One region of the Aequorivita sediminis genome, then DNA from elsewhere that is predicted to be linked to it. Evidence: riboswitches for the same ligand, from Rfam matches in the RefSeq annotation. Region 1 holds a riboswitch; the other holds the start of a gene.
What was found. Region 1 has a riboswitch for cobalamin ahead of RT250_RS06325 (TonB-dependent receptor). Riboswitches for the same ligand answer to the same signal wherever they lie in the genome.
Positions count from the first base shown of each region.

Region 2: another riboswitch for cobalamin. It lies ahead of RT250_RS08480 (DUF5074 domain-containing protein); the one in region 1 lies ahead of RT250_RS06325 (TonB-dependent receptor).

Region 1 is NZ_JAVLSO020000003.1:39,817-48,173, reverse strand. Features, by position in the region: gene RT250_RS06330 (DUF5074 domain-containing protein) at 1-789, opposite strand, end outside; gene RT250_RS06325 (TonB-dependent receptor) at 795-2,627, opposite strand; cobalamin riboswitch at 2,658-2,919, opposite strand; gene RT250_RS06320 (ABC transporter substrate-binding protein) at 3,063-4,211, shown strand; gene RT250_RS06315 (FecCD family ABC transporter permease) at 4,211-5,242, shown strand; gene RT250_RS06310 (ABC transporter ATP-binding protein) at 5,242-6,036, shown strand; gene RT250_RS06305 (DNA recombination protein RmuC) at 6,134-7,444, shown strand; gene RT250_RS06300 (DUF8785 domain-containing protein) at 7,529-7,897, shown strand; gene RT250_RS06295 (T9SS type A sorting domain-containing protein) at 7,934-8,357, opposite strand, start outside.
Region 2 is NZ_JAVLSO020000004.1:11,919-20,275, forward strand. Features, by position in the region: gene RT250_RS08465 (FMN-binding glutamate synthase family protein) at 1-713, opposite strand, end outside; gene RT250_RS08470 (hypothetical protein) at 1,397-1,591, opposite strand; gene RT250_RS08475 (T9SS type A sorting domain-containing protein) at 1,836-2,810, opposite strand; gene RT250_RS08480 (DUF5074 domain-containing protein) at 2,807-4,099, opposite strand; cobalamin riboswitch at 4,492-4,723, opposite strand; gene RT250_RS08485 (S46 family peptidase) at 4,913-7,081, shown strand; gene RT250_RS08490 (M3 family metallopeptidase) at 7,228-8,357, opposite strand, start outside.

The sequences.
Region 1 (8,357 bases):
ACTTGGGTGTTGTGTTGTTTCAAAAGCAAAAGTTTCTGAAACTTGCCCAGATGATAGATCAATTTTCACCAACGAACCTGCAGTTTCAGTTCCTGCATAGCTAGGCATTCCTCCGCAAAGTACATAAAGATTATTGTCTTTAACTACCATCGAATTTGGAACATCACCTACAGTAATAGTACTCTCTACAGTAGTTCCAGAAATTACAGAAATTAAATTATTTTGTCCATAACCACCTTGGTGAGCTACATATACTTTATTGTTGTGAGAAATCATTTTTTCTGGTCCAAACCCTACTGAAATATTCGCAGAAATTTCATTTGTTCTCAAATCAACAACAGCTACATAATCATCAGAGTTGTCGTTCGGATCTCCCCAATTTGTAACATATCCCTTATTCCCGTCAATACTTTCAAAAAATCGTGGATTAACAAGTCCGGTTGTAATAGAGTCTATAGCTTCAAAACTATAACGGTTAGCTACCATTATTTTATTCGAGTTATTTACAACTATGTAAGCGTTTTCGTTATTAAAACCCATTGATTGTACAATATTCCCAAGTTCATTACCATTCACAGTTCTATAAATATTCTGTGAAACAGTTGCATAATCGTTAGATATATAAGTTATAGAACCACTTCCATTCATAAATGGCCCTTCGTTTGTTACAAGAACACCATTCTCATATTCAGCAGGTTCATAATCTGGCTGAATGTCGTCGTCACTACTACAAGCGACAAAGAATAATGTGGTTAGCGCGAAAAAGATTGATTTTTTTATTGTTTTCATTTTGGTTATATATTAAAATTTAAAAATATTTCTATGTTTCTTGATGGCATGGGTCTGTAGGCTACATTTTCATAATAGGTATTAAAAACATTTTTCACCCGACCGCCTAATTTTATATTTGGATTAAGAGGAAATGTGTAATCTGCACCAAGATTAAACAAACTATAAGCATCCACCACATCACTGTTATCGGTAGTTGTAAAAGCTTCTCCATTAAACAATCCTTGTAAATAAATTGAAAGCTTTTTATAGCTATATGTTACCGAACCAGCTGCTTTGTGATAAGGTACGTAGATTAATTGTTTCTCTTTTTTCAAATCCTTAGCCTTAGTATAGGAATAGTTGGTATTTAAATTTAAATACTGTGATTTCCCTACTTCCACAGTATAGTCAAAAGTAACTTCAGCTCCAAAGTTTCTAGTTTCACTTATATTTTCAGGTTCCCAAATACCACCACTTCTTGGGGTCCATTTAATTAAATCCTCAGATTCAATGAAATAAGCAACAACATCAACATTAAGTTTGCCAAAAGAAATTTCTTGCCCTAATTCTACTTGGTATGAAGTTTCTGGCTTTAAGTCAACATTTCCACCGGCATACCAATAAAGGTCGTTAAATGTTGGGATTCTGTAGTTTTTAGAACCATTTATTCGAAGTGAATAAACGTTGGAAACCTTATATTTTGCATCTGCTGAATACAGAATCGGGTTGTTATAATCATTTAGAAACTCTTTTCTAATGTTTAATCCATAGTTAAAATCATCTGAAACTTTATGATTTAACAATAAAACTGCAGCCAAGGTTCTACGGGAATTATCGCCAACATTATCACCGTTTCCATTTAATAAAGTGTATTCAGCTTTTCCGTTTAATCTAATTTTATTTTTAAATAACACCTCTGTTTGCAATCCACCAATAAAAGTATTTGCTTGACCTTTATCGTATTTTGATTTTTGACTATCTGGAATATACCTAAACTGTTCGTACAGGTGTGCAAAACTAGCTTTTGTATTAAATATTCCTATATGTTTTTGTAACTGCCATAAATTTCTGGTTGCAATATCTTTGTATGCATCTTTTCCTATAGTACTCAAGCTACCAGAAAAATTTCTATCGTTGTACACATACTCCGAATTCCAAGTAACAACACCATTTCTTATACGTCGAGCTTCATTTACTTTGGCTGAAAAACGTAAAAACTGCCCGTGTTTATTTATTTTATCCTTTCCTACATAGTCATAATCATTTTCTGAACGTAAAAAGTCTACACCTACATTTAGATAATGATTATCCCAAGTTTGAGTAGTATTTGCATTTGCAGCTATAGTAGAAAAGCTTCCGTAGCGCAATCCTACATTGGTTTTATTTATTTTTTTAAAAGTATACGTATTGTTTAGATGAATACTACCACCTACGGCTCCACTTCCATATTGAACTCCTCCACCACCACTTCGAATTGATATTTCATCGTAGTTTAAAGGAGAAATCACGTTAAAATCAGTTTGACCTGTAAAAATTGAATTTATACTAATTCCATTCCAAATAACTGCAGTTTGCGAAGCATTTGTTCCTCTAAATGATGGAGATGAAACCATCCCAAATCCATTCTCTTTAAAATAGATTGAAGAGTTATATGTAAGTGTTTCAGTTAATGATGTAGCGTTTCGTTCAACAATCGAATCATTTACTTTTTCAACCTTAAATCCTTTAGAAAAGTGTACAAGTTTTGAGTCGGTAAGCAATACTTCAGGTAACTGCTGAATAGTATCCAATTGTGCCACAACTGAAGTTGAACACAAGAAAATAGCCAAAATAATATGGTATTGTAGATTTTTCATAATTCAACCTTTATCCCGAAAGTTTGATATTTTTATGTTATGTATCTGGCAGGTCTCCTGGCTTGTCTTTTGTGCTACCTTCCCATCTCTACGATTATGAAGACAGTGGTTTTGAAGTATGCACGCCTCAAATTACATCGAGGCAGACTCACAGTTGCGGGAACAGCATAGGATTATTGATTTTATTTTATAATGCCGAATTAAACATTCGAGTAAAAAGCATTAAAATCGTTTACCTATTTCCCTTTTAAGAGCATTTTTAAATATGCTCACCAAAATTCGATGCAAATATAGTCGTTAATTTCAGCGTTGAAAAGAAATTATAGTAAAGATTAGTTATTGAAGTCTCTGAATAATATTTAAAAAATAAGCTATTGAATCTTTCTACAACTTTGTGATACCTTTGCGCATATCGAAAACATTAAATAGCCAATAATGCCAAATTTTAAAAATCTTGTTGTTTTATTCTTTTTCACTTTAGTATTTGTCTCTTGTAAAAATGAAACTAAAGAATCTATTAAAAGTGTTTCAGTTAAAGGTGAAAAACTGGAAGTAAAATATGCTAAGGGCTTTGAAATTGAAGCATTCGAAGGTTATAAAACTATTACTTTAAAAAATCCTTGGCCAGGGACCGATAAAATTTTTACCTATGCTCTTGTTGAGAAAAATGCCTCCCTACCAAATCCAAAAAGCTATGATGCAGTGGTTGAAATTCCCATTGAGCAAATAGTTGTAACTTCTACTACTCACATTCCTTCATTAGAAATGTTAGGTGAAATAAATGCTTTGATTGGTTTTCCTAATTTAAACTATATCTCTTCGGAAAAGACTAGAGATCGAATTTCAAACAATGAAATTAAAGAGTTGGGTAAAAATGAAGATATAAACACTGAAATTCTTATCAATCTTTCTCCCGATGCTGTTATTGGTTTTGCTGTTGATGGTAACAACTCTGCGTTTTCAACAGTAGAAAATGCAAGAATTCCTGTTCTTTACAATTCAGATTGGACAGAGGTTTCCCCTTTAGGAAAAGCTGAATGGATAAAGTTTTTTGGTGTACTTTACAACAAAGAAAAAGAAGCCGACAGTATTTTCAGTAAAATTGAATCGGAATATAATTCTGCTAAAAATTTGGCTTCTAAAGCTAAAAATAAGCCGACCGTAATTAGTGGTGCTATGTACAAAGATGTTTGGTATATGCCACAGGGAAATAGTTGGGGCGCACAGTTTATACAAGATGCGGGCGGAGATTACCTTTGGGTAGATTCTGAAGGAACCGGAAGCCTTTCTTTAAGTCTAGAATCGGTATTGGACAAAGGTATTGAAGCAGATTTTTGGATTGGCCCAGCGCAATTTAATTCTCTAGAAGAATTAAATGAAAGCAGTAAAGCTTATACCCAATTCAAAGCATATAAAACTGGGAAAGTATATTCTTATAGTATGAAAAAAGGTGAAAAGGGAGGTGTAATTTATTACGAATTAGCTCCAAATAGACCAGATTTAGTGCTAAAAGATTTAATTAAAATTCTACATCCTGAAATGTTGCCAAATCATAAATTTCATTTTTTCGATAAACTAAATTAATGCAGACTTCGCCATCATATCGAATTCATTTTTTGGTACTTCTACTAGCGCTGCTCGCTGCATTTTTGGTTAATTTGAGTATGGGTTCTGTTTCAATTCCACTTAAAGAGATTATTTCGGTATTTATTGGAAAAGGCTCAACAAAGGCTACTTGGGAATATATACTAATTGATTATCGGCTCCCAAAAGCAATTACAGCAATGCTAGCAGGAGGCGGATTAGCAATTTCGGGATTGTTGATGCAAACCTTATTTAGAAATCCTCTAGCAGGTCCATTTGTTTTAGGTTTAAGCAGTGGAGCAAGCTTAGGAGTTGCTATTTTAATTTTAGGCGCAAGTGCATTTGGAGGCTTTTTTGGAACAATGTTACTAAGCCAATGGAGCTTAGTTATCGCTTCTGCTTTAGGTAGCTTTTTAGTGTTGTTGGCAGTGTTAGCTGTAACATTCAAAATAAAGGATACTATGGCTATTTTAATTATCGGACTTATGTTTGGGAGTGTTACTACAGCGGTAGTTTCGGTACTCTCATATTTTAGTAATGCAGAGCAGTTACAGCAGTATATTTTTTGGTCATTTGGCAGCTTAGGAAATCAGTCTTGGCAAGGTGTTACTATATTAAGCATATGTTTTTTAGCCGGGCTAATCTTGAGCATCATAAGTAGTAAGTCTTTAAACACTCTACTACTAGGAGAAAACTATGCGAAAAGTATGGGAATTCACATTAAAAAAACAACCTTTATAATAATATTAGCAACAAGTGTTTTGGCAGGAGGAATTACGGCTTTTGTAGGCCCGATTGCCTTTGTAGGTTTAGCAGTACCGCATTTGGTACGACAGTTTTACAAAACTTCAAATCACCTAATTCTACTTCCAGCTGTTCTGCTTTGTGGGAGTTTATTAATGTTAATCTGCGACACTATTGCTCAATTACCCTTTAGCGAGTTCACCTTACCAATTAATGCAATAACCTCATTAATAGGTGCCCCGGTAGTAATTTGGCTTTTAGTTCGTAAACGTAAATTATTTTTTTAATGGCTTCAGAAGAAAAAAATATCATTTTAGAAGCTAAAAATCTTGCTGTTGGCTACTCCAATAAAAAGAGGGATTCTGTTATTGCTAAAGAGATTAACTTTTCAATTAACAAAGGTGAATTAGTTGGACTTGTAGGCGCAAATGGAATTGGGAAATCTACCCTCTTGCGAACATTAACTGGTATGCAACCCCCATTAAAAGGCGATGTGTTTCTGAATGAAAAACACATAAACAACTATACTTCTTTTGAGCTTGCAACTGAATTAAGCGTTGTGTTAACTGAAGCTCCAGCTTCTAAAAACTTATCCGTTTTAGAAATGATTTCTTTGGGTAGGCAACCGTATACCAATTGGATTGGCATGCTAACAGAAGAAGATAAAATTGCCATAAATTTTGCTTTAGAAGCAACTGAAACTACTACTCTAGCCCATCGAAAATGTTTTGAACTAAGTGATGGACAGATGCAACGAGTAGCTATAGCAAGAGCAATAGCGCAGGATACTCCCATAATTATTCTAGACGAACCAACAACACATCTCGATATTTATCATCGCGCTTATGTTCTAAAGTTATTAAAGAAGCTAGCTTCAGAAACCCAAAAAACGATATTCTTTTCTACCCACGAAATAGATTTGGCAATTCAACTTACAGATAAAATGTTATTAATGTCAAAAGGTGAAAATTATTTTGAAAGTCCGTGTAAACTAATTGAATCGGGAAAATTCGATGCTTTATTTCCAAAAGAAACCATAGATTTTGATAGAAAAACTGGACGTTTTATTATTAAAAGTTAATGGGTTTTAAAAATTCCGATTACTTTTAACTTCTTATCTTTATTCAAAATCGAAAAAAGCTGAAACATCCTTACCATAATAACTTAATTCTACAAAATTGAACGAAACCCTTGTATTCTTACTAATTGCAGTAGCCTGCCTTTTTATTGGAGCATTAATTGGCGGCTATTTTGCTCGTTTAAAAAGCAAAGTTGAAACTAGTAAAATTGAAGAAAGACTTCAAAATGCTAAGAAGTTAGAAGACCAATTAAATGAAAGATTAAATACCCTTACTTCTGAAAAAGAACTTCTACAAAAAGAAAAGGAACTGCTAAACATTCAGTTATCTCGTCAAAGTGCAGAGTACGATGCACTTTATGCTGAGTTGAATAAGGAAAAGGAACGTTTTAACAACTTCGAGAAAGACTTTGAAACTAAATTTTCAGTATTAGCTGATAAAATTTTGATTGATAAAACTGAAAAATTCACTGAAACCAACAAAGAAAATATTGAGGGAATACTAAAACCATTGAATCAAAAAATTAAAGAATTTGAAGAGAAAGTTGGGAAAAACAATATTGATTTTGTAAAAACACATGCAGAATTAGGGAAACAACTTCAATTACTTAATGAGCAAAATATAAAAATTAGTCAAGAAGCCGATAATCTTACAAAAGCATTAAAAGGCGATTCGAAGATTCAGGGGAATTGGGGTGAAATGATATTATCTAGGGTTTTAGAAGAGTCTGGTTTAGAGAAAGGTCGTGAATACACAATTCAAGACAGCCATGATAATCCTGAAGGTGGGAGATTGCAAACCGATGTTATCATTCATCTTCCCGATGGTAAAAAAATGATAATCGACAGTAAAGTTTCACTTACCGATTTTGAAAGATACGTTTCGGAAGAAGATGAAAAAATGAAGCCTGTTTATCTTAAAAAACATATTGATTCCATTAAAAAACACATCCTTACCTTAAGCGAAAAAAAATATTATCACGCTATTAATGACAGTCCAGACACCATTTTTATGTTTGTTCCCATCGAACCAGCATTTGCAATTGCAGTTGCCAATCAAAAAAACTTATACCAAGAAGCTTTTAAACGAAAAGTTATGATTGTTACACCTTCTACGCTTTTAGCCGCTTTGCGATTGGTAGAAAACTTGTGGGAGAACGACAACCAAAAGAAAAACACTCTTGAGATAGCAACAGAAGCCGGTAGACTTTATGATTCGTTTGTTAGTCTGCTAGATGAGCTAAACAAGATAAAAAGGCAATTAGGCACTGTTCAAGGCTCTTTTGACAATGCTTTGGTAAAACTTGAAGGAAAAGGAAATTTAGTGAGAAGAGTAGAAAAACTAAAAAAGCTTGGCGCGATTACAAGTAAAAATATTGATCAACAATTATTGAAAAACTCTGAGGAATAAATAAGGCAGAAATGTGAAATAACACTATATTTTTTTGACAAATATCCTCTTTTAGTCCACACAAAATTTATGTACATTTATTGAATGAAAAAAATTCTATTCATAATTCTAGGAAGTTTAACAGCATTGTTTATTCTTTACTTTGCATTTTTATATTATGTACCCTATAGTGAAGGAACTCGTGCTGGAGAATTAATAAAATTTAGTAATCGTGGAGTGGCGATAAAAACCTGGGAAGGTGAGATTAGTCAAGGTATTAGCGGTGCTCAAATATTTTCTTTTTCTGTTTTAGACAAAAACAAAGAGGTTATCGAAAAGCTAAAAGAATATCAAGGCAGCTATGTTAAGGTAACCTATATTGAACGCTATGCTTCTTTTGCAATTTGGGGAGACACAAAATATTTCATTACGAAAGTAGAAAAAGAAAATTCGCCCCATTTTAACCGAAATTAACCTGAGGCGAATTTTATTTATTGAATCCTTAGTTGACTATTTTTTAGCAATCTTCAAAGTTGTTTGCATACTTCCTGAAATTACTTTCAGAAAATAAAACCCACTGTTAAGTCTACTCATATCCACTTGAACGTAATTACTTCCTCCTTTTCCTTCAGAAATTAAGGATCCTAAAACATTGTAAATTTGATAACTATCTACTTTAAAAATTGAAGCAATAGTCAAATCTGTTTTTACTGGATTTGGATAAAAGTTTAGATTTTTAATAAACTTATCTTCAGTTGAAAGTTTATTTACTACCGTTACTTTGCCCCGTAATGTCGAATTACCGTGACTTTGATATTCGGTTACACCCGTTTTATTGAAGGTATATGAAAATCGGCTTTTTGAATCGGTTAACAATCCACTATCAAATTCTTCACTTCCTCCGTAAATACTGCTAACACTTTTTTGAGAATTA
Region 2 (8,357 bases), on a different contig from region 1:
ATCATCTTAACATTAGGATGTTTAGCTTTTTCTGCGAATAATTCAGGGTTAAACTTACCATCTTCGGTACGGCAACCAAAATAACCTGTTCCAATTTGCCAGATTAAATCTCCTCCGTGCTTTAAGTGATAATGACTTAAACCTCCTTCTCCAGTATTATGGGCGAAATTTCCAATTTTGGCACCAGCGTTTAAAGCTTCTACAGCATTGGAACTGAGTGCTCCAAAACTCATCGCAGAAATATTTAAAATACTAGCAGAATACGGTTGTGTACAATCCTTATTACCGATCATTATACGTGGATCGTTATTTAAGGTATCAAAAGCCTTTGGTGCTATTGAATGACAAATCCATTCGTAGCCTTCAGCATATAGGTCTAATTGCGTTCCAAAAGGAATAGTATCTCTTACCCCTTTTGCTCTTTGATATACAGTTGAACGATCTACTCTATTAAAAGGACGACCATCAATGTCAGATTCAATAAAGTATTGATACAATTTTGGACGAAGTTCTTCAAGCACATAACGCAAACGACCGAAAACGGGATAATTTCGCATAATTGTATGCCGCGTTTGAAGTACATCGTAATACCCTAAAGCAGTAAATAAGAAAACGATTACAAAAAACACATACCATGAAGGGTCTAGGTAGTAGCCTAATGCAAAAGTTATTATAAGCAAAACACTCGAAAATATAAAGAATTGAGTACGCATAATTGGGATTTATTGAAATTGGGTCTATGTTTTATAGAATATATTAGCTCTTATAAAATATAAAATTCTGATAATCAGCAAGCTGTAGATTTTAAATATTAAGGACCAAATTACAACTTATTTCTCAAGATACTAATATGAAAATAGAGTTTTTAAATGCATTAATTTAATTGATAAATAAATGCCGCAAACTTTAATTCACTTAGATTCCTTTCAAAATAACTGTAATTATTAATTCAACAATAATAAGTTTTCTACTTAACTGAATAAAAGAGCAAAACTAATTATTCAATACCTATTCAACAACCAAATCACACCCTTTTAACTTGCAATTATCCTAATTGATTGAATACAAATTAGGTTAGGTTAAAATCATATGTTTTCACCTTGACTTTCATAAGAAAACATCAATAGTTTCCAACAAAACCATAGATAATATAAAAAGACAATTCTCAATTATTAAAATATAAATCAAAATATATCGATGTATTTTGTCTCCAGTTTTTAAATTAATATTAACAAAAGGAAAAGCTTAAATTTTAGCAAATAATTTGTGGACCAGACTTCAATTGATTAAGTATAATTTAGTAAAATAAAAAAAGCTTCCAAATTCTTAGAAGCTTTATTAATATCTAGAATATTTAAGATGTTTCTTAAACTAAGGGATAGAGTAATCTATTGAATTAAAATGTATATCGTATATTTTTAGATTTTTTCTTTTTTACAGTTGTATTTTTTTTCTTATTCCTGCCTTCTATTGTAGATTTCGATTTACTATTATTTTCATCACGGGTTTCATTTTTGGATAACTTTAGCTGCAAGTTTAATTGAGCTATCAAACTTTCAGTTGTACTGCGAAGTATATCTATCCTATTCATAGCATTTAATTTATTAGTTTTTATTTCGGCAATAAAATTAACACGAATAATATTAGATTTACCCTACATAACATTTTCTTATGCCTTAATTATCATAAACTTAACATTAAGGATGTAATATAGACAATTCAAATTTTGATTTGGCTGCGAGAAGTAGTGTTTTAAGCAAAACTTCACATATTTAATTTCTCCACATTTGGTTTAAAAAGCAATCTAGCTTCCTATTCAATCAAGATTAACAGGTTTATTGTTTCAGGAAACGATGCTGACTAACAGTATCATTAAAAATCAACATTAATACATATACCCCATTTGGAAGGTTGGAAACATCAATAAAATCATCTTTATTTAATTGTTTAGAACAAACCAAACGCCCACCCATATCATAAACTTTAGCTTGAGAAGAATTTGAGTTTCTGATAAAAAGTTGTGTAACTGCAGGATTAGGATATACCTGAAACTTCTTACTTTCTTTTTCCTCTACACCTAAAAGCTGTTCATTTATAACACCTACAGCATCCAGATCAAACCCACCTGAATGAAATGGGGTTGTAAAAGGATCGTTTATAATATTTCCATGACTATCATAACTTGCATAATTAGAATTTAGACTTCCCACAACATCTATTATCTTAATATGAGTAATATTATTTTTATCAAGTAGGGGATCTTCTTGTAATTCCGCAAGGTCGAATGGAGTTCCAAACATTGCCCGATATTTACCTGCTAGGTTATTTATATAGGTAGGATCTAATTCATCAAACCCTTCCACTTGAATCTCTGTTTGAGTTTGGCTATGAGAAGGAAATCTAAAAAAATCAATTCCGTTGGAGCTTACTTCAACAAAAGCTAATTCTAAATAAAAATCACTAAAACTATTTTCAAAAACCGCAAAATCAAAGCCAGGGCCATCTTTAATGGGTCTATCAAAAGTTAATATGGCTTGCCCACCATCCCCTAAGCTCACTGCACTATTTGTTGCAGGACCTAGCGCGTTATAAGGTTCTCCATAGGTTGCATAATTACTACCGTTAGCCTGATAATCCGGATTCGAAATATCTACATAACCTCTTTCAATACTAACACCTGTCGCCCAAGAAACAAAAAGGGCACTATCCGCTGCAATTGCAGTTGATCCAACCTGGCCGGCTGCAGGCGCATAACTTTGCGACTGCAGCGAACAAGTGGTTATAAGAAAAAAGATAAAAATCACTCTCATTTTACAATTAATTTCTCTGTCGAAACAGCACCTTCAAAAGCTATTTGCACTAAGTAAACTCCAGCTTTTAAGTCGTTTACCTTTACTGTTTCATTGCTATAAACTCCAGCTTTTACTAGTCTTCCTAAAGTGTCGTAAATGGAGAATTCGGCATTTCCTTTAATATTTAGCTTAAAACCATCTGTCGCAGGATTAGGGTAGATCGCGATGTTTTTCGCTACAAAATCTGACACCGATGCTGTTTGGTCTTCAAATTTATATACTCCATTTGGTAATTGGCCTACTGTGTATTCTGTTTCAAAACTTCCATCTTCGTTATAGACTAATACTTTCCCATCATTCACATAATTTACGGCATCGGTTAAATACAACTTATCAGCTATCTTATTAAACCCATAGGGAATTAGAACGTTGTTTGAGGATGTAATAATAAATGGCTGAGTTGGAAGTTCAGTATCCATCAATGACATTTTGTAGATATTTCTATTTAATACGTAATAAAGGTCAGTAGCATCTAGACCTAGAAATTCTGGATGATCTAAACCAGGGAATGTGAATTCTGTAGTGTTCTGATAGTCGTTTAGGCTAATTTTTACAATCTTTCCAGATGTTTCATTTCCTGAATAACTTGGACTTCCAGTGCAAAGAACATAAAGGAAGTCATCGTCAACGCGTAAGGCTGAAGGCACATCGCCCACAGCTACCTCAGTAACCTCGTTAGAAGCAGCATCAATAATTGAAATAGAATTCCCAAAACCATAGCCTCCTTGATGTGCAACAAATAGAACACCATTTTTCTCAACTATTTCTTCTGGTCCTTCAGCAACAGGAATAGTTGAAGTAACTTCATTTGTAGTTAAATCTATAACAGCAACGAAATCGTCGGAATTATTTCCTGGATCACCCCAATTTGTGACATATCCATTGTCACCGGAAAAGGCAATATTTCGAGGATAAACCATTTGGTCTGTGATGCTGGCCACCATCTCAAAAGTTGTTCTATTCATCACTTTAACCTCGTTACTATAATTTAAAACTACATAAGCAAAATCCTCTGTAAACCCCATTCCTTGACCAGTATCCCCTAATATCATACCCGGATTTTGATTTGAAAAAACGTTGTTTTCTAATACTCCACTTGAATTTAGAAATGAAACTGAAGCTGTTTCAGTTCCTATCATTCCTTCATTTAAGATAAATATTCCATCTTCATAGTTTTGAGAAAAACTACAAATACTAAATAATAATGTAGCCGCTACGGTAAGTAAGTTTTTGTAATAATTTTTCATGTTCACTTTTTTAAAATTTATTTAGATTTGAATTTATTTCAGATTTTGTTTACTCATATTCAATAACTTAATTTCAAATCAAGATTAAACCATTATTGATCTGCTTTGATTTACAAAAACTTAAACAGAAGTTTTTAAACGCATTTAGGTTGATTAATTTGATTATATCTAAGTGTCTATTTTGAAAATGTTTGTTGTGATATTTTCTATAACTTAGGCTAATTGAAAGCAGTGATAACAACAGCTTAGGATAGATTTTCTGAAGAATATATTTAAGTGCAGTCAGGTCTTTTCTCTGAGCGAATCTCAGAAAATAGATAGTAATACAAGTAGTTAGTTTACAGCAGTAATCTTTCATAAACCTGAAGCTTTTTACCCGAAAGCCATTGTTTTAAGTTATTTGGCATTTGGCAGGTCTCCTGGCTCGCGTCCTGTAATTTTCCTTCCCATTGGTTCCCCAACAGTGGATTTTGAAGTTTTAATTACAGACATCCCAATCTTGGGACTAAGCTTACAGTTGCGGGAACAGCTCAGGCTTTTATTAAGTGCAAAATTCACTTTTCCTGATTCCCTTTTAATTGTACTGAAATTTTTCAGCAACAAACCAAATGTGGCGCAAAACTAATCAAAATTTCCTTGTAAAATTTTACAAAACAAGAGATTTTAAAAAATGTAAAATGGCTTATATATCCTAATGTATACCAATGAAATAAGCAGCGAAAGTGAAGGTTAAATAAGTTATCGCACTTAAAAATCTTCATATTTGTTGTGGTATTCTTATCTTGCAGACTATTATTCTTTAAAAATTATTCTATGAAATTATTACGTGTACTTTTTATCTTTTTATCCGTCCCGCTCTTTGCGCAGCAAGGTGGTATGTGGATTCCTTCACTCTTAGAAGGAATGAATGAGTCTGAAATGAAAAATCTTGGAATGAAAATGTCAGCCCAAGATATTTACGATGTAAACAACGCTAGCTTAAAAGATGCGGTACCACATTTTAATGGTGGTTGTACTTCTGAAGTTATTAGTAACCAAGGACTTTTACTAACTAACCATCATTGTGGTTATTCACAAATTCAAAGTCATTCAACATTAGAAAACGATTATTTAGAAAACGGTTTCTGGGCAATGAATTTAAAAGAAGAATTGCCAAACCCAGGAGTAACAGCAACTTTTATCATTAAAATTGAAGACGTTACCACTCAGGTGATGAATGGGGTTACAGAATCAATGCCTGAAGCCGATAAACAGAAAAGAATAGAAGAAAATATCGCTCAGGTTTCACAGAGCTTTCCGAAAGAAGCATGGCAAGAGAACCGAGTGCGTACATTCTTTGAAGGAAACCAATATATGCTATTTGTAGTTGAAACTTTTAAGGACGTTCGCCTAGTAGGAACTCCACCTTCATCTATTGGAAAATTTGGTAGCGATACCGACAACTGGATTTGGCCACGCCATACGGGTGATTTTGCACTTTTTAGAATTTATGCAGACAAAAACAATCGCCCAGCAGAATATTCGGAAGACAATGTACCTTATACTCCAAAACACTTCCTTCCAATTTCATTAGATGGCGTAGCTGAAAACGATTTTACAATGGTTTTTGGATTTCCAGGAACAACCGACGAATATTTACCTTCATTTGCTATTGAGCAAATTATTAATACAGTAAACCCTGCTCGTATTGCAATTCGCGATGCTGCCTTAGCTGTACAGGATAAATATATGCGTGCTGACCCACAGATTAAAATTCAATATGCATCAAAATTTGCACGTATCGCAAACTATTGGAAAAAGTGGCAAGGAGAAACACTTGGATTGACAAAAAGTAATGCCGTTGGTATTAAACAGAAACAAGAAAAAGCGCTTACTAATCAAATAAACAAAAAAGGAAAGCAAAATGAATACGGAAATTTGCTACCACAATTTGAGAAGTATTACGCCGAAATTGAACCTTACAACTTAGCTCGTGAGTATTTCTTTGAAACGGTTTTAAGAAATGTGGAGTTACTTCGCACTGGATTTCAAGCTTACCAGCTCACACAGGTATATGATGCTAGAGGGGCTCAATCTTTTAAAGATAGAAGAGATAATATGATAGAGAGAATGTCTGGCCATTATAAAGACTACAGTGCAAAAGTTGACAAAGAGGTTTTTGAAGCTTTAATTGCTATCTATGCTGAAAAAGTTCCACAGGAGTTTTTACCTGCTTCATTTAATAACCTCGATTCAAAAGCATTAACTGAAGAGGTTTACAGCAAGTCTGCTTTTGTAGATTTCGACTCATTGAAGAAATTATTAGAAGGTGATGCCGAAACTGTAATTTCAAATCTTAACAACGACCCTGGTTTTAATGTTGTAAAAGATATGGCAGAAGCATATTTCGAAAAAATTGCGCCTAAATATGAAGAAATTCAACTAAACATTACTGGATTGCAACGTGACTATATGAAAGCGTTGATTGAATTAAGCCCTAAGGAAGATCGAATTTTTCCTAACGCAAATGGAACACTACGTGTTACTTATGGAAAAGTAGCGGGTTACTCTCCCGCTGATGCCGTTTATTACGAGCCAGTAACGCATCTTGAAGGAGTTATGCAAAAATACATTCCAGGAGATTATGAATTTGACGTACCTCAAAAATTAATAGATCTATACGAAGCTAAAGATTATGGCCAGTATGCTGAAAACGGCAAAATGCCTGTGAATTTTATCGGTACCAACCACACTACTGGTGGTAATAGCGGTAGCCCTGCTATTGACGCCCATGGAAACCTTATCGGTCTTAATTTCGACCGCGTTTGGGAGGGTACAATGAGTGATTACTATTACGACCCTTCTCTTTCAAGAAACATTATGGTTGATATTCGCTACGTATTATTTATTGTAGATAAGTATGCGGGCGCAACAAATCTTATTGATGAAATGAAACTTGTTCACCCCAAAAAAGGAAATAAGAAATCTAGGAAAAGGAAGTAATGAGCTACGGTTAGTTACTACAATTATTAGTTAAAAAAAGCCCCCAACTTTCGTTGGGGGCTTTTTAATTTCTATTCCACAAAATACAATGTTGTGGTTTAAGCATAATTTGATAAGTTATTGGATTACCCCATAATAACTACTTCTTATTTTAATCCTCTTGCTTTTAGCATAGGCTCAATTTTTGGATCGCTACCTCTCCAAGCTTTGTACATTGATTCTAGCTCCATAGTATTTCCTCTTGAGATTACCATATCTCTAAAGCGCTGTCCGTTTTCACGTGTCATCCCTCCATTCTCTTCAAACCAGTTGTAAGCATCGTGGTGAAGCATTTCGGTCCAAGAATACGAATAGTAACCTGCAGCGTAACCTCCAGCAAAAATATGTGCAAAATACGTTGAACGGTACCTAGGAGGCACAGCGTGAACTACATCCAATTTAGTTCTATTTAAGGCGTCTTTTTCAAATTTAGCAACATCTTCTATCTTTTTATCAGCTGCAATAGTATGCCATTGCATATCTAAATTTGAAGCTGCCAGGTTTTCTGTTAGACTATACCCCTGATTAAAAGTGCCAGAATTTTTAATTTTATCAATTAGTTCCTGTGGAATCTTTTCTCCAGTTTTATAATGCATTGCATAGTTTTTCAATACTTCTGGATACAAAGCCCAGTTTTCATTGAACTGTGATGGAAACTCAACAAAATCGCGAGCAACTGCTGTTCCTGAAAGTGAAGGGTATTGTTGGGCTGCAAAAAACCCGTGAAGCGCGTGACCAAATTCGTGAAACATAGTCTCTACCTCATCGTAGGTTAATAGTGCAGGTTCATTTCCAGCTGGTTTTGGATAATTACATACATTATATATAACTGGTTTTTTGTTGTAAAGCTTAGATTGTGTTACAAAATTAGACATCCATGCTCCTCCTCTTTTGCTAGGGCGAGCAAAGTAATCTACATAAAAGAGCCCAAGTTGGTCACCATTTTCTTCGAATAACTCATAAACCTTTACATCATCATGATACACAGGAATGTCGGTTCTTTCTTTATGAGTAATGCCATAAAGTTTGTTTGCAGCATAGAAAACACCATTTTCCAACACGTTATACATTTCAAAATATGGCTTAATCTGATTTTCATCTAGATCGTATTTTTCTCTACGTACCATTTCAGCGTAATAATTCCAATCCCAAGGTTCTAAGGTAAAGTCTCCACCTTTAGATTTAATCATTTTTTGAATTTCATCGGCTTCAACTTGAGCCTTAGCAGTTGCAGCAG